Regions from separate parts of the Neorhizobium tomejilense genome, predicted to be linked through region 2. Evidence: riboswitches for the same ligand, from Rfam matches in the RefSeq annotation. Region 2 holds a riboswitch; each other region holds the start of a gene.
What was found. Region 2 has a riboswitch for cobalamin ahead of ACSQ3G_RS02125 (aromatic ring-hydroxylating oxygenase subunit alpha). Riboswitches for the same ligand answer to the same signal wherever they lie in the genome.
Positions count from the first base shown of each region.

Region 1: linked by a shared signal. The riboswitch ahead of ACSQ3G_RS31455 ((2Fe-2S) ferredoxin domain-containing protein) and the one ahead of ACSQ3G_RS02125 (aromatic ring-hydroxylating oxygenase subunit alpha) in region 2 are both predicted to bind cobalamin.
Region 3: linked by a shared signal. The riboswitch ahead of ACSQ3G_RS19525 (CbtB domain-containing protein) and the one ahead of ACSQ3G_RS02125 (aromatic ring-hydroxylating oxygenase subunit alpha) in region 2 are both predicted to bind cobalamin.

Region 1 is NZ_CAXUSO020000002.1:1,832,864-1,839,418, reverse strand. It holds gene ACSQ3G_RS31475 (DUF3299 domain-containing protein) at 24-578, shown strand; gene ACSQ3G_RS31470 (ABC transporter permease) at 655-1,419, opposite strand; gene ACSQ3G_RS31465 (ABC transporter permease) at 1,419-2,333, opposite strand; gene ACSQ3G_RS31460 (ABC transporter substrate-binding protein) at 2,342-3,838, opposite strand; gene ACSQ3G_RS31455 ((2Fe-2S) ferredoxin domain-containing protein) at 3,835-4,644, opposite strand; cobalamin riboswitch at 4,742-4,935, opposite strand; gene aztD (zinc metallochaperone AztD) at 4,984-6,222, opposite strand; gene ACSQ3G_RS31445 (substrate-binding domain-containing protein) at 6,553-6,555, shown strand, end outside.
Region 2 is NZ_CAXUSO020000001.1:429,843-436,397, reverse strand. It holds gene ACSQ3G_RS02130 (BA14K family protein) at 1-107, opposite strand, end outside; gene ACSQ3G_RS02125 (aromatic ring-hydroxylating oxygenase subunit alpha) at 216-1,460, opposite strand; cobalamin riboswitch at 1,562-1,793, opposite strand; gene ACSQ3G_RS02120 (DUF6656 family protein) at 1,959-2,573, shown strand; gene ACSQ3G_RS02115 (L-threonylcarbamoyladenylate synthase) at 2,607-3,584, shown strand; gene ACSQ3G_RS02110 (FAD-binding oxidoreductase) at 3,612-5,057, shown strand; gene ACSQ3G_RS02105 (winged helix-turn-helix domain-containing protein) at 5,054-5,434, shown strand; gene ACSQ3G_RS02100 (DUF1217 domain-containing protein) at 5,451-6,555, opposite strand, start outside.
Region 3 is NZ_CAXUSO020000001.1:3,957,378-3,963,932, reverse strand. It holds gene cobN (cobaltochelatase subunit CobN) at 1-941, opposite strand, end outside; gene cobW (cobalamin biosynthesis protein CobW) at 959-1,996, opposite strand; gene ACSQ3G_RS19530 (DUF1636 family protein) at 1,993-2,403, opposite strand; cobalamin riboswitch at 2,509-2,748, opposite strand; cobalamin riboswitch at 2,808-3,036, shown strand; gene ACSQ3G_RS19525 (CbtB domain-containing protein) at 3,074-3,250, shown strand; gene ACSQ3G_RS19520 (CbtA family protein) at 3,264-4,025, shown strand; gene cobO (cob(I)yrinic acid a,c-diamide adenosyltransferase) at 4,022-4,636, shown strand; gene ACSQ3G_RS19510 (cobyric acid synthase) at 4,639-6,108, shown strand; gene cbiB (adenosylcobinamide-phosphate synthase CbiB) at 6,092-6,555, opposite strand, start outside.

The sequences.
Region 1 (6,555 bases), on a different contig from region 2:
ACGCCCTGTGAACGGAGATGCAGATGAGGCGCGCGCTTTTCCTCCTGAAATTCACGACCATGATGATCGGGACGGTTTGTCCGGCATCCGGCGTCTTTGCAGGTGCTCAGCCGGTTCTTTGGAGCGCCCTGCGGCCTGCGGAGCAATCGAGGTTGGATGCTGCCCTGCCGGGCATGGCGTCCAGCCGGCCTCAAGGGGAAACGCTTGCCTGGCGTGACGAAGCCCGTGCGGTGGAGCTGACCGGGTTCATCCTGCCGGTCGATCAGGACGGCGAGAACGTCTACGAGTTCATGCTGGTCCCCTGGGCGGGAGCCTGCAGCCACAGTGCTGCGCCGCCGCCAAACCAGCTGGTGCATGTGGTCGCTGCCGAGCCTTTCCATCTTTCGCGTGTCTATGAAGTCGTCACCGTGACAGGAAATCTGCGGCCCGGTTTGGACAAGGCCCAGCTCTTCATCATGGACGGGGTCCGCGTCCTCGACTACGGCTACAGCATGAGCCAGGCCCAGGTGGCAAAGGCGACCGGCTTGGTGGACCCGGACCTGAAGACCATCTCGCCACTCGGGGTTCTTGCACGATAAGCGAACCGCCACAGCCAACGGCGGCAGGGTCCTCCATTCTCCCGAATGGATGTGAAAGCCGGGCCTTCGACGAGCGTCACGCTCGGCCGTCATCGAAAAAACCGTTAAGCAAGACGGTGACCAGGGCGATCGCGGCGCCTGGCCAGATCATCAGCATTGGGTGGTCGAAAATGAACATGCGGTATTCAAACAGCATCGATCCCCAATCCGGTTTCGACGGATCGGCGCCGAGACCGATGAAGGCGAGCGAGGCATAGGCGACTGCCGCAAGTCCCGCCTGGTTGCCGACATAGGCGAACATCAGGGGCAGGGTGTTGGGCAGTAGATGCCGGGCGATCATCCGCAAGGGTGCAACGCCCAGGCTCCTCGCCGCCAGGATGAACGGCTGGCCAAGCACCCGCCGGCTCAGCGAATGCGCAAGCAGCGCATGCGGACCGATGCCGGCCAGACCCAGCGCCAGTCCGGCGCTGAGCGGCGAAAGGCCAAAAACCGCCGCTGCCGTCAGTGCGACGATGAGCGTCGGCACCATGACGAAGAACTCGCAGAAGCGCAGGATCACCGTTTCGCGCCAGCCGCCAAGGACGGCGGCGGCGGTGCCCAGCAGGGTGCCAGAGAAAAAACCGATGGCACCGACCGAGAGGACGACGCAGGCCGTCCGCCATCCGCCGGCCATGATGCGCGACAGAAGGTCGCGACCGAGATGATCGGTACCGAGCAGGTGGCTGGCGGTCATGCCGGAATGACGGGCAAGCATGTCCACCGCATCGGGGTCATGTGGCTGCCAAAAACCGCCGACGCAGAGAAAACCGGCGAGCGCCGCGAGCATGATCAGCCGGGGCATCAGGCGAGACGCGGATCGAGAAGGCGCATGGCGAGATTGGCGCCGGCATTCATCACAAGCATCCAGATGGCGATGACCATGACATAGGCCTGCAGCACCATCTGGTCGCGCGCCGCGATGCTCTGCACCAGGAACTGGCTGATGCCGGCAAGGCCGAAGAGGATTTCCATGGTCGCGGTGCTGCCGATCACCCAGCCGGCTTCGGAACGGACTGCCGACAGGAGGGCATAGAGCGCGCTGCGGTGGCTATGCCGCCAGAGAGCCTGCTTTTCCGACAGGCCCTTGGCAAGCGCCGTGCGGAAATGCGGCTGGCCGGCGGTCTCCTTCAGGTCGCGCCGATAGACGCGGGAGAGAACGGCAACCGAATGCAGCGCGATCAGCAGGACCGGCAGGACGATCGTGGTCCAATCATTGGCGAAGGGTCTGAGCCAGCGCAGCTGCACGCCGAGCACCCAGAGAAGAACAAGGCCAAGCCAGAAGGCCGGCACCGCCTGGACGAAGATCGACAGAGCCCGGCTCATCCGATCGGCAGTGCCCCCGGGATAGGCCGCCGCGAAAAACCCGAGCGGAACCGCCAGCACGATCGCCAGCGCCAGGCCGGCGAGACCGAGCGACAGCGAAACCGGCAACCGCTCGGCAAACTCGGCAAGCACCGGCTCTCCGGTCCGGAAGGAGCGGCCCCAGTCGCCGCTGAGGAAATCCGCCAGCCAATGCAGATACCTGACCGGCAGCGGCTGATCGAGCCCCCACTGCGCCCTCAACGCGGCGACGGTTTCCTCCGTCGCCGGCAGGTTCCAGACACGAATGGCGATCGCGACCGGATCGGCCGGCATCAAGGTGATGACCGAGAAAGAGGCGAGCGAAACCGCCAGCAACCCCGTTATCGATTGTATGCCGAACCGGGCCAGTCGCATCACGTGGCCTACTCCGCCTCGCCGATATCGGCGCGCAGGACGTGGTAGTCGGATCCCCACGGCTCGTAGTTCTTCAGCCGCTTCGACAGGCCGACATACCAGACGGGCGATACCAGGAAGGAGACGGGCGCATCGGCGAAGAGTTTCTGCTGGGCATCCAGCGCGATCGCCACCCGCTTTGCCGGATCACCCTCGGTCGCAAACCGGTCGAGGATCGCGTCGAAATCCGGCGAGGCATATTTCGCATAGTTCAGCGAAGCGCCGCTTCTCAGCATCGAGTTCAGGAAAAAGGCGGCGTCGCCGCTCGGGGCCGTGTGCTGCGCCCAGAGCGCGATGTCAAAGTCGCCGGCCGAAGCTACCTGCTGGATGTTCTCCACCACCTGCGTATCGACCCCGATGCCGATCTTGGCGAGTTCCGCCTTGACCACCGGCAGCATGGTGACGAGATCCGGGCGCTGCGGATAGGTGATGACCAGCAGGCGCAGCGGCGTGCCGCCCCTTTCGCGCATGCCGCCGCTGCCTCTTGCCCAGCCGGCTTCGTCGAGCAGCGCGCCAGCCCTGGCAAGATCGGTGGGGCGTGCCTCCCGGCCGGCAAAGGGGAAATAGGCGGCGTAGGCACCGGTCGCCGGTTCGCCGCCGTTGATCGCGGCTGCAAGCTCCTTGCGGTCGAAGGCCAGATCGATCGCCCGGCGCACCTTCACGTCAGCCATCAGCGGCCGGGCGGTATTGAAGAAAGCGAGATACTGGTACCCGACCGGGAACGACTTGATCGTCAGGTCCGGGTTGGTCTTGAGCCGGGTAACGACCTCCGACGGCAAGCCGAAAGCCATGTCGAGTTCGCCTGCTTCGAGCGCCAGCGTCAGGGTCTGGGCATCACCGAACTTGCGGAAATTGACCGGCGAACGCTGGTCGGCGCCAGCGAAATGCACGTTGGGCTCCAGCGTGATCGAGGCATCCGTCTTGAAGGCGGAGATCCGGTAAGGACCGCTGAAGACGGCATTGCCGGCCTCGGTGGGTTTGTAGGCAATCAGCGGCCATTCGGCGAAGAGTGCCTGAATGAACGGCACCGGCTTTTCGGTCGTCACCTTCAGCGTCAGGTCGTCGACCGCCTCGAAGCTCAGCTTGCCGCCGGTCGCGAGCGCCGCCTTGTTATTGGCGAACGTGGTATCGAAACCGGCTGCCAGTGCCCTGGCGGTGACGGGCGTGCCATCGGAGAACAGGCGGCCGGGTTTCAGGGTCACGGTCCAGGTCAGGTCTGCGACGCGCTCGGCCTTCGCGGCCAGCTCCGGCACGAGCTTGCCGTCCCGATCGACGGTGAAGAGGTTCTCGCCGACGCCATGGCTGACCAGCGCCCAGCCGTTCGACCCCTTGGCCGGGTCCGTGCCGCTGGTGATGTAGGTGGCTCCGACGCGAAGCGGCTCGCCTGCGAAGACAGTGCCTGCGGCGGCAAAGGTGGCGGCGGTGAACCAGGCGGCGGCCAAGCGCGATAGCGTCTGTGACGTCAATTCTCTCTCCTGTTGTTCTGTTCGGATGGGGTGCGAAGCCGCTGCTTGCGGCCCGTTGGGTGATAGGCGAAGTTCTCGACGATCCGGCCGCCAAGCAGGTGCTCGCCGACGATCCGGTCGATCGCATCTTCGGTGACGCCGCCGTAATAGGTGCCTTCCGGAAACACCTGCAGCACGGGCGCCAGACTGCAGGGACCGAGACAGGTGGATTTTGCGGTCATCGTGCCGTCGCCGGCAGCGCGCAATTTCTGCCGCTCCTGCTGGTTGCGCAGATGTCCCCAGATCACATCGGCTCCGGCCGCGTTGCAGGGGCCGCCCTGGCAGACGAGTGCGCGGCGTTTCTGGGCTGGCACGAGTGAACCTTCGATGACGGGTGGGTTTTCGGTTTTCGGGACATCCAGCTCCTCGGCCGTCTCCAGCAGCTCGCCGAGAAGCTGCGCCATCAGCGTGCTGGAGGCGATATCCCTGGCGATGGACAAGGCCGGCCAGGGGCGGCTGTCGGCGGCCTTCCAGCGTGTCAGCGATTTCGTCAGCCAGATATGAAAGCTCGGCTCCATGGGCAGGACGAGCGGCACGATGATGACGGTTTCGACATCCTCGTCGAGCAGATTGGACAGCGCTTGGCGCAGCGAGGGGGTTCCCTGCTCGGTAAAGGCGAACCGGACGATTCCGGCCCCGGTCATGCCGGCCGCAAGCTCCGCGAGCCGCTGCATTTCCAGATGCGGCGACGCCGCAAAGGCGGATTTGGCGATCAGGAGGACGGCGCGCCCGGATACGTTCTGGGAAGATAATCCCTGTGTTTTCACTGCCTTCGTCTCACTCAAGGAGGAGGCAGCAAAAATGAAGGTTGCGGCAGGCACGATGGCCCGACGGAACCGTCATTCCTGTGGCACACCCCGACCACGGAACTTCTATCGTCAGGCAGGTCTCCTGGCTTGCGGGTCAAAGCCTTCATCGTCCGTCTTCCCGGCATTGTTGCCAGTGACATGTTGGACGAACGGCTCACCGCTCACAGTTGCGGGACAGCTCCGGTTTTTACCGGATTCCCTCTTAGCTTCCATCGCGGGACGGAAGAACCTTGACGCCGCGAACTTACACTCCCTCTGCCGACTGTCAACAGCGCCGCTTCATGCAGAATCATCGCATCAATGCGATGCGCCGGAGCCACCGACGGCAACGATCGTAAAGGGTTTTCCTTCGACGGGAATCGTCCGGACCTCCTTCAGGCTTTCCGCATCGACAACGCGAACCAGCGAGTGCCGCGGATCGGCAATGACGATATGACCGTCCGCAACGGCAAGGCGCGGCCGCGGATCACGCCAATGGCCGTCCTTGCTGTAGGGCTCGGTGACCTTGACCTTGCGAGCGATCTCGCCCTTGATCACGTCCAGCACATGAAGATCGCCGTCCTCCGTCAGGATGTAGGCATTGCGCGGCGTTGCCGGGTCCAGCAGGAAGTCGACGCGGCGGGTGGGCAGGGCGATCAGCCGGAAATGCTCCTCGGCGTCCGGATCGATCAGGACGATTTTGTCTTCGCCGTAGTTGCCGAGGAAGAACTGCATCGCCTTGCCACCAAGCAAGGTCCCGGTGCTGCCCTTTGGCAGGTCCGCCGGGTAAGCGAGCATTTCCAGCTTCGGGCCATCAATGCCCCCCGGGCCGGCAACGAGAACGCCTTCCTTGCAACCGAAGGCAACCAGCCGGGCCGAGGTGGCCTCGCCGTGAAGATCGGTGCATTTCGCGACGTCACCGAGCTGCTTGCCCGCTTCATCGACGACGCGAAGGCCGACCCTCGGCGGCAGTTCGTCGGGCTTGGTTTGGATTTCAGTGTTCGGGACCGACACGAGCACGAAACGACCCATCGTTACCGCTACGCCGTGATGCGGCTTCGTCGTGTCGACTGTCTTCACGTCGGCCCTGCCTTCGAGAAGAGCTGTTTCGTCGATGATATCCGCCTTGCCGCCTCGATCGTAAAAGAGGACCGCATGGTCGTCATGCGGGACGACGTGGAAAGGACGCTTGCCTTCGAAAGTCACGGGCAGCAACCCGACCTCGGAAACCTCCAGATCCCGATGCTCCCCGTGATCGGAGAAATCGATGCCAGTCCTGATGACGTGCACGATGTCATGATCTGACTGGGTAGCGAATACGGTCTGGCCGGAGGCACTAGCGGTCAGGGCCGCGGGACCCTTGACGTCATAGCGGCCGAGTTCCTTGCCGTTCTCGAAGTTGATGGCACGCACGACGGGGTTCGTGTGATCGCCGACAAACAGGCGCCATGCCTCCTTCGTCTCATGATCTTCATCGGCAAACGCTCCGGACGCCGCGAAGATAAGACCTGATGCGACAGCAGCTAGCAGACGATTTGGAGTGAGGGACAAATTCATGAGGTTCCTTCCTTATTGTTTGAACTTTTCCGCGCCGAGTGGCTATCCAACACATGACCGGCCTACCGATTTACGGTTGTTTCGATCGCGAACTAAATTATGTTATATCGTTACATCCAATTGATGATTGTAATAACATTACATAAGCGACCGTTGTCAATCCCTGTGATGACGACATTTGCCTGTTTCACGCTCAAGGACTGCCTGGCGGCAGTCGGCCTTGCCGTTTGAGAAAAATCCGTCGTTGCTGACATAAAACTCTTACATATCGGGAGGAAATCTGCCGTTGGCGGGCCGTGGGACCTGCCGAACGGAAGAGGACCTTCTCCGATG
Region 2 (6,555 bases):
CCTGACGGTGGAGCCGGCATCTGAATGGCCTGCGCTGGCACAAGCCCGGCAAAGGTGGTCGCGATGGCAACCGCCGCCGCAGTCAGACGTAGACGAAAGGCGTTCATGCGGTGTGTTTCCTCATTCTGATTTTTAATCAGAAAACAACGCCAGACGCAGGTTTCGGTTCCTGAAGACGTACCCGGCACCGATCACCGCAGATCACGAATTGGCGATCAGGCGACGATCGAGAGTTGCGCCTGGTCGCCCTGCAGCCGGTTGACCATGAAGTTCGAATACCATTCGACGAACTGCATGACGCCGCCTTCGTGGAGTGGCGAATAGGGACCCGGCTCATAAGCGGGCGAGCGGATGCCGAAGGCGTTTTCCTCGACGATCTGGCGGTCCTGGTCGTTGGTCATGTTCCAGACATGGGTCAGTTCTTCGAGATTGTAGTCGACGCCCTCGACCGCATCCTTGTGGACCAGCCATTTTGTGGTGACCGCCGTTTCCTCCGGCCCCAGCGGGGTGACGCGGAACGAAATCGCATGGTCGCCGAGAATGTGGTTCCAGCTGCTCGGATAGTGGAAGAGCAGCATGGTGCCGATCGAGTTGATCGTCACGTCCTCGGAGAGTTTGCGCTGCACGGCGTTGCGGCCGCTCATCGTATAACTCTCGGCATCCTCGATCAGCGGCATGCGCGCGACGCGGAACTGGCCGGTTTCGTCCATGCGGAACTCGCTCGGCAACCCAGCCTCCTCGCAACGCTGCCAATGGGCGGCGATGACCGGATCGTCCTTGGCACCCTGGACGCCGGTCGCGGTGGGCGATTCCGGATAGGTGCGGCAGAGCTCCGGATGGTTGGCGGCGCAGTGGTAGCACTCGCGGTTGTTTTCCCAGACGAGCTTCCAATTGCCCTTCTCGATGATCGTCGACTGGTGCGCGACCTTGGCTTCCGAGAGGCGGTGCGGCGCCATATAGGGCTCGATCGCCGCGCGGACCGGCGCGAAATCCGGTGCCTCGTTGGCAAGGCAGATGAAGATAAAGCCGGCGACGCTTTCGCAATGGACCTTCTTCATGCTGAACTGGGTCTTGTCGAAGTCCTGGCCCATCTGGCGGCCGACCAAAAGCGAGCCGTCCAGCTCGTAGGTCCATTGATGGTAGGGACAGACGAGCCGGACCGCCGAGCCGTGCTCCTTGGTGCAGACGCGGCTTCCGCGATGACGGCAGGTATTGTGCAGCGCCCGGATCTGGTTGTCGCGGCCGCGCACGACGACGACCGGATAATCGCCGATCTGCAGGGTGAAATAGGCTCCGGCTTTCGGCAGTTCGCAATCATGTCCGACGAACAGCCAGTCGCGATACCAGATCATTTCCAGATCGAGCTTGAAATAGGCGGGATCGGTATAGAAGGGCTGTTCGAGGCTGAAGCCTTCACGGCGGTTCTTGAGCTGCCGCAGGGCCTGATTGCGAATTTCCATATTATCTTCCTCGTCAATGTGGACAGCGGAAGGACATGGAAATGCCGGCCGGCCTCAAGGCCCACCCAACACCCTGTCCCGAACGCCCGCCGCGTCCGGTCGTCATTTTTGATCCCGAGGCTGGTTTCCGGGCTCAGGAGCTTGTCCCTTGTGGGACCGGCTCGGCGCCTTCCCGGGCGGCCCTTGCGGCTCTTTCCCAGTGGCTTATGCCGTGCCTTATTGCTCCACCACCGTTGCGGGGGCAGCGCCGGATTAGGGTTTCTAAAGACCCCTGCCGGCTTCCCAATTCTCCGCCTTCCCTAGTTAGGCGGCACCTCAAGATCGAGGCGGATATAATCATCGAGCGAGCGTGTCGCATAGGCGACATTGCGACATCGGCAACCGCGTTGGCGACAGCGGCGAAACGGCCCAGAATGCAACACTCCAGCCCCGCGAAAGCGAAACCTGTCATTAAGGGATAAGCCATAAAATCCCGGCGTGAATGGGAGCGATGCCACCGTGCAGGCCAAGGGAAAGATCCGTTATTACAAAGCTCCTCCACCAACGCCTCCGGCGCCGGTGGTTGTGAAGACTGCATCCCATTCGGAATTCCTCCGGACGGGGCGCAGCTCCCGCTACAATCCGGTCTGGCTGCCGGAAGAGCGCCGCTATCTCACCCATAACGAAGTCGCCGAGCGCACGGGCAAAAGGCTCGAGGCAGCCGGGGAGACGAGCCACAACCGGATCAACTCCTTCCATCGCTCGATCAAGTTTCCGAAGATCATCTTCCACCACACGCTCGATGAACGTCCGCATCTCGGCTATTGCCATGTCACTGCGGCAAGGACGTTTCTTCCACGCGGCGTCCCCGTGAGCTGGTCGTTCTATATCGCCAACTTCTTCTCCAAGATCGGCGAGGAAGAAACGTTCTTCGAGCATATAAGCCCGGCCAATTCGCGCATGTATTTTGCCGTTGCGGTCGAACGCGAGGCGGGTCAGCCGCTGCAGATCAACCGCACGATCCGCAAGAACGGCCTTCTGTTCCAGACCAATGATCCGATGGAAGCCATCAAGAACGTGCTGATGCTCGGCACTTCCAACGAAATGCTCCGCGAGATCATCAAAAAGCTTTGAAGACGCCCGGGTCCGCGTTATTGACGGGCGGATATGACGGCTCAAATCATCGACATCACCCGGGATCGTGACGGCGCGCTTCGTCAAGCCTGCACCGTCCTTGGCGACGGCTTGCCCGTGGCGATCCCGACCGAGACGGTCTATGGACTTGCGGCCGACGCCACCAATCCCGCCGCCATCACCCGCATCTACGAGACCAAGGGCCGGCCGCGCTTCAACCCGCTGATCTGCCACATGTCGGATCTCGACATGGCCGAGCGCTATGCCGACTTCGATCCGATCTCGCGCAGGCTTGCCGAAGCCTTCTGGCCAGGCCCCCTCACCCTGATCCTTCCGCTGAAGCCCGAGAGCGGCATTCATGCGCTGGCGACGGCCGGGCTCGATACGATCGGCATCCGGCTTCCCAAGGGCTTCGCTTCCGAGCTCATCCGCGCCTTCGGCAAGCCACTCGCGGCCCCCAGCGCCAATACGTCCGGCAAGGTGAGCCCGACCAGCGCGCGCCACGTGGCCGACGACCTGGGCGAGAAGCTGGCGTTGATCATCGACGGCGGTGCGGCTCCGGTCGGTGTCGAATCGACCATCGTTCGCGTCGAGAACGGTATGATCCGGCTGCTGAGACCGGGCGGGGTAGCCGCGGAAGAGATCGAGAAGGCAACCGGTCTTGCAGTGATCCGGCCTGAGGGACCGGCGGCGATCATCGAGGCTCCGGGCATGCTGGCCTCTCATTATGCGCCCGGTGCAGCGGTGAGGCTCAACGCCGACCATGTCGAGGCCGGCGAAGCATTGATCCGGCTCGGTTCCGCTCCGGTGAAGGGAATGGAACTCGCCGCGGCGGTTTTTGACCTGAGCCCGTCCGGTGACCTTGCGCAAGCGGCGGCAAATCTGTTCGATTATCTGAAGCGCGCCGACGCCACCGGTGCCGCCAGCATCGCCGTCACGCCCATTCCCGACCATGGGCTCGGCGAGGCGATCAACGACCGGCTGGCGAGGGCGGCCGCCCCGCGGGAATAAGACGGGGCTAAAGAGGAGGAGACGCCGATGGACATTTCAGGGCCGAACCCAGAGCTTCTCGACCGCTTCGCGGCGATCGTCGGTGAGAACCACGTCCTGCGCGACGCGAACGATCTTGCGCAGCATCTCGTCGAGGGCCGCGGGCTCTACAAGGGTTCTTCGCCTATGCTCCTGAAGCCGGGCTTGGTGGAGGAAGTGTCGGCGATCCTGAAGCTTGCAAGCGAGACCGGCACGCCGATCGTGCCGCAGACCGGCAATACCGGCCTCGTCGGGGGGCAGACGCCACGCACCGGCGGCAGCGACCTGATCGTCTCGCTCGAACGGATGAACCGCATCCGCGACGTCGATCCGGTCGCCAACGTGCTGGTCGCCGACGGCGGCGCCATCCTTGCCGACGTCCAGAAGGCGGCGGAAGCCGTCGACCGGCTGTTTCCCCTGTCGCTCGGTTCGGAAGGCTCCTGCCGCATCGGCGGCAATCTTTCCACCAATGCCGGCGGCACCGCCGTGCTGGCCTATGGCAATACCCGCCAGCTCTGCCTCGGGCTCGAAGTGGTGCTGCCGACAGGCGAGATCTGGGACGGCCTGCGCCGGCTCAAGAAGGACAATACCGGCTACGACCTGCGCGACCTCTTCATCGGCGCGGAAGGCACGCTCGGCATCATCACCGGCGCGGTGCTGAAACTCTTCCCGCAGCCGGTCGGGCACCAGGTCGCACTTGCCGGCCTCAACTCGCCGGCAGACGCGCTAAAACTCTTCGAGCGAGCCTCGAACCTCTGCGGCACGGCGCTGACCGGTTTCGAGCTGATGCCGCGCATCGGCATCGAATTCGTGGCCCGGCATATAGAGGGCGTGCGCGATCCGCTCTCCGAGCCGCATCCGTGGTATGCGCTGATCGACATCTCGACTTCGGATTCCGCCGAGACGGCCAGTTCCATGGTGCAGTCGCTGCTCGAACAGGGTTTTGAAGCGGGCCTCATCCGTGACGCCGTGATCGCCTCCTCCGTCGCCCAGCAGAAGGCGCTCTGGCACATGCGCGAAAGCATGTCCGACGCCCAGAAACCGGAGGGCGGATCGATCAAGCACGACGTGTCGGTGCCCGTCTCGAAAATCCCGAGCTTCATGGCCGAAGCCGAGCAGGCGGTGCTGGCAGCCATGCCGGGCGCCCGGGTCTGCGCCTTCGGCCATCTCGGCGACGGCAACATCCACTACAATATCTCGCAGCCGATCAGCGCTGACATGGCCGCCGACAAGGCAGCCTTCATCGGCCGCTGGCGGGAAATCAACGCGATCGTCCACGGCATCGTGCTCGCCGCCGGCGGGTCGATTTCGGCTGAACACGGCATCGGTCAATTGAAGCGCGACGAGCTTGCCCATATCCGCTCGCCGATCGAGATGGACCTGATGCGGCGCATCAAGCAGGCGTTCGATCCGGCCGGCATCATGAACCCCGGCAAGGTCGTGATCATTCCATGAGCCAACCGTCGAAGACCACGATACGAATCGACCTCGACAACGGCGTGCGGCTCGGTCCGGGCAAGGCGCAGCTTCTGGAATTGATCGCCCAACACGGCTCGATCCGGGCGGCTGGCGCCTCGATCGGCATGTCCTACAGGCGGGCATGGCTGCTCGGAGACGAAATCAACCGGATGTTCAAGGAGCCAGCGATCTTTACCCGCCATGGGGGGAAAAGCGGTGGGGGTGCGGGCCTGACAGAATTCGGCCAGGAACTGCTGTCCCGCTACCGGCGGATGGAAAAGGCGAGCCGCAACGCCATGCGCGCAGACCTCGACTGGCTCGAATCGAACGCCGATCCGCGCTTTGAGACGGCCGACAAGAGCGACGACGCCTGAGAAGACCGGTTCGCTCTCAGCTCAGCCTGATCTGGGACAATGCCCACAGCGTATCCGAGCTGATGCCGGCCGAGCCGCCGCTGCCACTCAGGATGCTGACCGCCGATGCGGTGTTCACGCTGTTCTCCAGATCGTACATGATCGTGAAGCGCTGCACCAATTTCCTGACCTTTTCCGGATCGGCCAGGTCTTCGAGATCGAGCTTTTTCTCCACTATCTTGGCCTGCTGATCGACATCCATGTTGCCGATTTCCGCCGGCAGGCTGAAGGTGACGCGGAAGAACTCCATCAGCGCCTCGTCGCCGAGGATCACGTAAGGGTCGGTGATGCTGTCGGACATGCGCTCGAAATAAAGCGCGAGGCGGACGCCCGGATTTTCCTCGCCCTGCTGGGTTTCGAGCATCTGGCGGACGTAAAGGTCCTGGGTCGCGACAACCTCGCCGCCGTTCTGGGCCTCGCCTGCGGCGCTGCGGTCGATGTCGCCCTTGGAATCGAAGTTGAAGGTGCCGACAATCTGCGCAAACCGCTTGTCCGTCTGGGTATTCACGAAGCTTTGGGGATCGGCAGGATCCGAGTTGAAAGCCTCCTTCAAGAAGTCGTTGGTGACCGTGGAAGGATCTATCCCCTTGGAGATCATCAGGATGTCGAGCGTCTTGCGGTCGGCCAGCAGTTCGTCGCGGCTGCCGATACGCTGCATCGCGTCGGTATAATATTTCGCCTCGGTCTGGGCCTTCGCCCTCGCCGCTTTGAGTTCATCGCCTTCCATGAACCGGCTTTGGCGCAGGATATAGTCCTTGGCGACGTTGGTGATCGCCGCATTGGACTGGAGCAGCACCTGCCGGGTGACGCCCCCCTTGCTGTCGAAATTGAAAAGCTTCGCAAGCGAGATGAACCGTTCGTCCTTCAGCTTGTAGATGTAGCTGTTCGGATCGGAAAGGTCGCTTTTCAGGGCGCTTTTGATCGTCAATTTCGAAACGGTCGTCGGATCGAGGCCAACCGCCTCGAGAGCGAACTTGTAAGAGTCGTTGGCATCCGCGCTCAGGAAGTCGTCAAGCGTCTTCACGGCCGTGAGGTCGAGCTTGTAGAACTTGATGGCCTTTTCGAGATCCGCTTCCTGCTTG
Region 3 (6,555 bases), 3.5 Mb from region 2:
TGCATAGCGAGGTCGGCGGGGTTGAGGCCGCGCCGGCTCTCCGTCCAGCCATCGCGGCGGGTCGTGGCAACGACGATCTGGAAGACCGGCACGCCGGTGCGGTCGAAAATCGTTTCGCCGTTGCCGTCCGTGCCGCTGGCAAAGGCGGTGGTGGAAAGGATGGCCGCAGATTTCAGGTCAGAGATCGCCTGTTCGACGAAGGCCAGTGCATCCGGCTCCTTCAGTCCGCCGACGAAGATAGGCACCGGTGCAAAACCGCGCTTTTTGAGCGCTTCGAACAGCGCGTCGATCGGCGCTGCGTCATTCGCAAGCAGCATGGAGCGGTAGAACAGGATCGGCAGGCGCGGCGCATCCGGCGCAAAGCGGGTCAGCAGGTCGTTGATCTCGACAATGCCTTTTCCGGGTGCGTAATAACCGGCCTTCGGCACCGGGGCCGCCTGCGACAGCGGTTCCGTTTTGCCCTCGGCCAGCGTCGTCAGCAACCTCGCCAGAAGCCGCATATTGGCCGGACCGCCCTCGCGAAAGCAGCTCAGGATGCCGGCGATCCGGTCTTCCGAAACGGTCGAGGCCGCGATCAGTCGCTCGTCGCGGATGCTGCATTCGCCGGGCAGCAGCGCCAGCGCGATCTTTTTCCGCTTCGCCATGCGCGAAAGCTCCTCAACGCCGTAGGACCAGCGATCGAAACCGCCGAGAATGCGCACGAGGATGATCTTGGCGTGGGCCGCCGTCTTCTCGACCCACAGATCGACGGACATCGGATGGCGCAGGTCGGAAAGACTGGTCAGCCGCAGGCTCGGCAAATTCGAACCCCAGACGGCGGAAAGGCCGTTCAGGTCGCTGCCGGAAAAGGACAGCACCACCACGTCGGCCGGCGACTGATTGAGGTCGACCGGTTCGATGAGGTCGTCAAGCGACGACGATGTGGTGGCGAGTATGTGCATCCTTCCCTCGGGCCTACTTATGCGGCCAGCATCCTTTCGATCGCGGCGCGGTCGATGCCTTTTTCGCCGATCACGACAAGGCGGCTTGTCCGCGCTTCGCCGGGTGCCCAGGCGCGGTCGAAATAGTGGTTCACGCGCGATCCTACCGCCTGAACCTGCAGGCGCATCGGCTTGTTCGCGACTTCCACGAAGCCTTTTATGCGCAGCACGTTTTCCGCCTCCGCCGTCGCGGAAATGCGTGCGGCGAGCTGTTCGGCGTCGGCGACTGCGGCCAGATCGACGACGAAGCTGTCGAAATCGTCGTGATCGTGGTCGAGTTCGTCGTCGTGATGGGTCTTGCGGTTTTCGATATCGTCCTCGACGGCGAGGCCGAGGCCGATCAGCACTGCCGGATCGATGGCGCCGTTGGCGGCCGAGACGATTTTCACGGCACGTGGCAGATGGGCGGACACGCGATCCCTGGCGGTCGCAAGGCCGGCGGCATCCAGGAGGTCGCTCTTGGTGAGCACGATCATGTCGGCACAGGCCACCTGGTCCTCGAACACTTCCTCGACCGGATCGTCATGGTCGATCGAACCGTCCGCGTTGCGCTGCGCTTCCAGCGCCTCGTGATCGTCGGCGACGCGACCTTCGGCGAGTGCCAGTCCATCGACCACGGCAATCACGGCGTCCACCGTCACTCGCGCCTTGACGTCAGGCCACTGGAAGGCCTGGACGAGGGGCTTCGGCAACGCGAGGCCCGAGGTTTCGATGAGGATGTGATCGACGCGGGGTTCGATGGCCAGGATCCGGTCGATCGCCGGCACGAAATCGTCCGCCACGGTGCAGCAGATACAGCCGTTGGCAAGCTCGATGATGTTGTCCTCCGGGCAGCTTTCGATGCCGCAGCCCTTCAGCACGTCGCCGTCTATGCCGACATCGCCGAATTCGTTGACGATGATTGCCAGCCGCTTGCCCTTCAGGTTTTCGATCAGGTTGCGGATCAGCGTGGTCTTGCCGGCGCCTAAGAACCCGGTAACGACGGTGCAGGGAACGCGGTCGAACGAAACGCTCATGATGGCATGTCCTCGTGGTGATGAAAGGGTGGAATACGGGCCGTCATGCCCTTGCCGCGCAGGCAGGTCGGGCGGCCGCGAAGGGGAAGGAAGCCGCGCTCGTCCTCGGCCAGCATCATCGCGCCGGTGACGATGTCCTCGACATTGTCGAGCGAGAGATGGCCGAAGACATAGGACCAGCCGCTCTTGTGGTTGAAGGCGGCGCTCGGGCTTTTTTCGCAACTGGCAAGGCAGGTGACCGGCTTGACCGCGAGCGGCTTGCCGTTTGCTGCCTCGCGCAGCGCCGCGATTAGTGCGATGCCGGGCCGGATTTCGCCGTCGGACGCGTCACGGCAATTGGTGCAGACGAAAATCGTCACATCTGCCGGGCCGGCGGTTGCCGGATCATCTGGTCGGTGGTCACTCATCGGTCAGCCGCGTTCCCGCCGGGGTCGAAAATCGGGGCGCGGAGCAGAAGGTCGAAACCCCTCTGCGGTGATCGAGAACTTCCTCCGGAGCACCCCGCCCGGTGAAGCAAAATTAATCGGACGGCAGGTCTCCTGGCTCGCGGGTCGTCGCCATTTGCCTGCCTTCCCAGGATACCGTTGGCCGGATTTCCCAGTGGCTTGACGGCCAAATGGCCGTTTTAGGCAATGGCTCGCCGCCTACAGTTGCGGGGGCAGCCGCGGCATTGATCCTGAAAAAGGGATCGCACCGCATTCTCTCTTAGCCCTCCCCGTTGCCGGAAAGGGACCATCTCCTTTCAAGTAAGCCCGGTCGCAGGCCCATGTCAATGCGTCGCAAAGGCGATTGCCGTGACGCCGAATTCGTCTATAGTGACCGAGCCTATGGTGCCCGAAAGGGTTTTAGAGGGAATGCGGTGCGACGGATTTCTGCCGTCCAACCCGCGGCTGCCCCCGCAACTGTAAGCGGAAAGTCTTCGACCAAAACGGCCGTGCGGCCGTCAAGCCACTGGGAAATCCGGCCAACGGGATCCTGGGAAGGCGGGAGAAGGCGTCCGATCCGCGAGCCAGGAGACCTGCCAGAGGCGGCAAAGAACGTGAACGGCCCTCGGGTGGAGGGCGAAAGGACGAGACCATGGTTACGAATTCTGCTGCAGCTGCAGTCAGCCTCTCCGCTTCGAAAATCATTCCCCTCAGCATGACGGCCCTGCTCGGCCTGTTCATCGTCGGCTTTGTCGGTTTCTCGCATCTGGAAGTCGTCCATAACGCCGCGCATGACACGCGCCACTCGCTCGCCTTTCCCTGCCACTGAGGAGTTCTCCCCAATGTCGTTGTTTCGCAACATCGTCTTCACGGCGGTGATCGCCGGGCTTTTGTCCGGACTGCTGCTGACCGTGATGCAGAGCTTCTCCACCGTGCCGCTGATCCTGCAGGCGGAAGTGTTCGAGAATGCCGCGCCCGAGGCAGGCCACAGCCATGATGCTGCGCCGGCCGCAGGTGCCACGGCATCGGCCGCCGAGCATCACCACGGCGACGAAGCGTGGGCTCCCGCCGACGGCTTCGAGCGTTTCATCTATACTGCTGCCGCCGACATGCTGTCGGCTATCGGTTTTGCCCTTGTCCTGGTTGCCGCTTCGGAAGCGTTCGGCGGCTTCAAGGGCTGGCGCGGCGGCCTGATGTTCGGCATTGCCGGCTTCCTCGCCGTCATCCTCGCGCCCGGCCTTGGCCTGCCGCCGGAACTGCCCGGCATGCCGGCTGCGGAACTCGGCCCGCGCCAGATCTGGTGGGTCTCGACGGCGGTCTGCACGGCAATGGGTCTCGGCCTGCTCGCCTATACCCGCTCGGCCGTGTTCGCAGCGCTTGCGATCGTGCTGCTGATCGCCCCGCATCTGGTCGGCGCGCCGCTGCCGCCAAGCCATGAAACGGCGGTCCCGATGGATCTCCATGCCCGCTTCGTCAACGCCGTCTATGCCACCAACCTGGTGTTCTGGGCCGTGCTCGGTGCGCTTACCGGTGTGGTCCGCGAACGATTCCGGGCCGGCGAGGAAGCTTCTGCCGGATCCCCGGCGAAGCTCGCTTCCCGGTGAAGGAGATCGACGAGGCGTCCGTCGAGCGTCACCGCGCCAAGATGGCGAACCGCAAGGCGGTGCAGGATGCGGAAGTGGCCGAGAAGACCCAGGAAAAGGGTCTTCTCATCGTCCATACCGGCTCGGGCAAGGGTAAATCCACCGCCGCTTTCGGCCTGGCGCTGCGCATGCTCGGCAACAACCGCCGGGTCGGCGTCGTGCAGTTTATCAAGGGCGCCTGGTCGACGGGGGAGCAGCCGGCGCTTGCCGTCTTCGGTGACCGCGTCGTCTGGCACACGATGGGCGAGGGTTTCACCTGGGAAACCCAAGACCTGAAGCGTGACGTTGCTGCGGCGGAGAAGGCCTGGGAAAAGGCGCTCGAGCTGATGGCGGACGAGACGATCGGGCTCGTCATCCTCGACGAACTCAACATCGCACTTCGTTATGACTATCTCGATCTCGACAAGATCGTCGCGGCGCTCCAGGCGCGACGGCCGGACCTGCATGTGGTCGTTACCGGCCGCAATGCCAAGCCTGCGTTGATCGAGGCGGCCGACATGGTCACCGAGATGACGCTGGTCAAACATCACTTCAAGGCGGGCGTGAAGGCCCAGGCCGGCATCGAGTTTTAGCCATGGTTCGGGTCAAGCCAGCTCGGGCGCTGATGTTTCAGGGAACGGGCTCGGATGTGGGCAAGTCGCTGGTGGTGGCCGGCCTTGCCCGCGCCTTTACGCTGCGCGGCCTGAAGATCATGCCGTTCAAGCCGCAGAACATGTCGAACAATGCCGCGGTCACCGCGGATGGCGGCGAAATCGGCCGGGCGCAGGCGCTGCAGGCGCGTGCCGCCGGCGCACCGCTCAGCGTCCACATGAACCCGGTGCTCCTGAAGCCGCAGAGCGAGGTGGGTGCGCAGGTCGTGGTGCAAGGCAGGGTCGAAGGCAATGCCAAGGCCGCCGAGTATCAGATGCTCAAACGGACGCTGATGCCGCGGGTTCTCGAAAGTTTCGGGCTTCTTCGCAATCAGGCCGATCTGGTGTTGATCGAAGGTGCCGGCAGCGCCTCGGAAATCAATCTTCGCCAGAACGACATCGCCAATATGGGGTTCGCGCGGGCCGCCGGCGTGCCGGTGGTGCTGATCGGCGATATCGACCGCGGCGGGGTGATCGCCAGCCTTGCCGGCACTAGGTTGGTGCTCGATCCCGAAGATGCGGCAATGATCCGGGGCTTTATCGTCAATCGGTTTCGGGGCGACCCAGCCCTGTTCGCAGACGGCATGCGGATGATTGGGGAACTCACGGGCTGGCATTCGGTCGGGCTGTTGCCGCATTTTGCCGATGCGGCCCGGCTGCCGGCGGAAGATGCGCTTGGCCTCAATGCACCTTCTGTGCGGAAGGCTGGCGCGAAGATCAGGATCGCGGTGCCGATCCTGCCGCATGTCTCCAATTTCGACGATCTCGATCCGCTGGAAGCGGAGCCGGATGTCGATCTCATTCGGATCCGGCCGGGACAGGTCATTCCCGGCGATTGCGATCTCGTGCTGCTGGTCGGTTCGAAGGCGACGATATCCGATCTCCGGGCGCTGAAGGCGGCCGGTTTCGACGTGGATATTGCAGCGCATGTCCGCCGCGGCGGGCGAGTTTTGGGCCTTTGCGGCGGCTATCAGATGCTTGGCAAAACGATTTCTGATCCGGACGGAACGGAAGGACCACCCGGCTCGATCGAAGGTCTTGGCCTATTGGATGTCGAAACGGTTCTTTCCGGCGATAAACGGCTGGAGGCCGTCTCAGGCGAAAGCTTCGACGGAATTTCCCTGTCGGGCTATGAAATGCATATCGGACGGACGTCGGGCGTGGATTGCCAATGCCCGTTCTCGATCGTCGGCGGCAACCCGGAAGGCGCGATATCGGCGGATGGCCGGGTCTGGGGCACTTATCTCCACGGTCTGTTTTCCGACGACCGGCAGCGGTCGGCCTGGCTGACGCGACTCGGAGGTTCTACCTCCGCCCTCGATTACGAGGCAGGCGTGGACGCGGTGCTGGACCGGCTGGCCGCCCATATGGAAAAGCATCTCGATCTGGATGGGCTGCTCAAACTTGCCAGATGATCCACGCCAGAAGGCCGAAAAGGCCGATCAGCAGCGCGTCGGCAACGCGGGCGAGTTTCAGCGCGCGGCGAATGTCGTCGTAGGTGAGCTCGGAGCGCCCACCCTCGCCCATGAACCGCGCCTCGATCATCTGTCCGCCATAGCTGCGCGGTCCGGCAAGCGCAATGCCGAGCGCGCCGGCCATCGCCGCTTCCGGCCAGCCGGCGTTCGGCGACCGGTGATGGCGGGCATCCCGCCTGATGGCGCGGATCGCGTTGCCTGGCGAGGCGCGATCGATGAAACCTGCAGCGACCACGAAAAGAAGGGCGCTCAGGCGCGAGGCGGGCAGGTTGATGAGATCGTCGAATCGCGCGGCCGCCCAGCCGAAGGCTTCGTAACGCGGCAGCTTGTGGCCGATCATGCTGTCGGCGGTATTGGCCGCCTTGTAGCCGACGCCGCCCGCAAGAC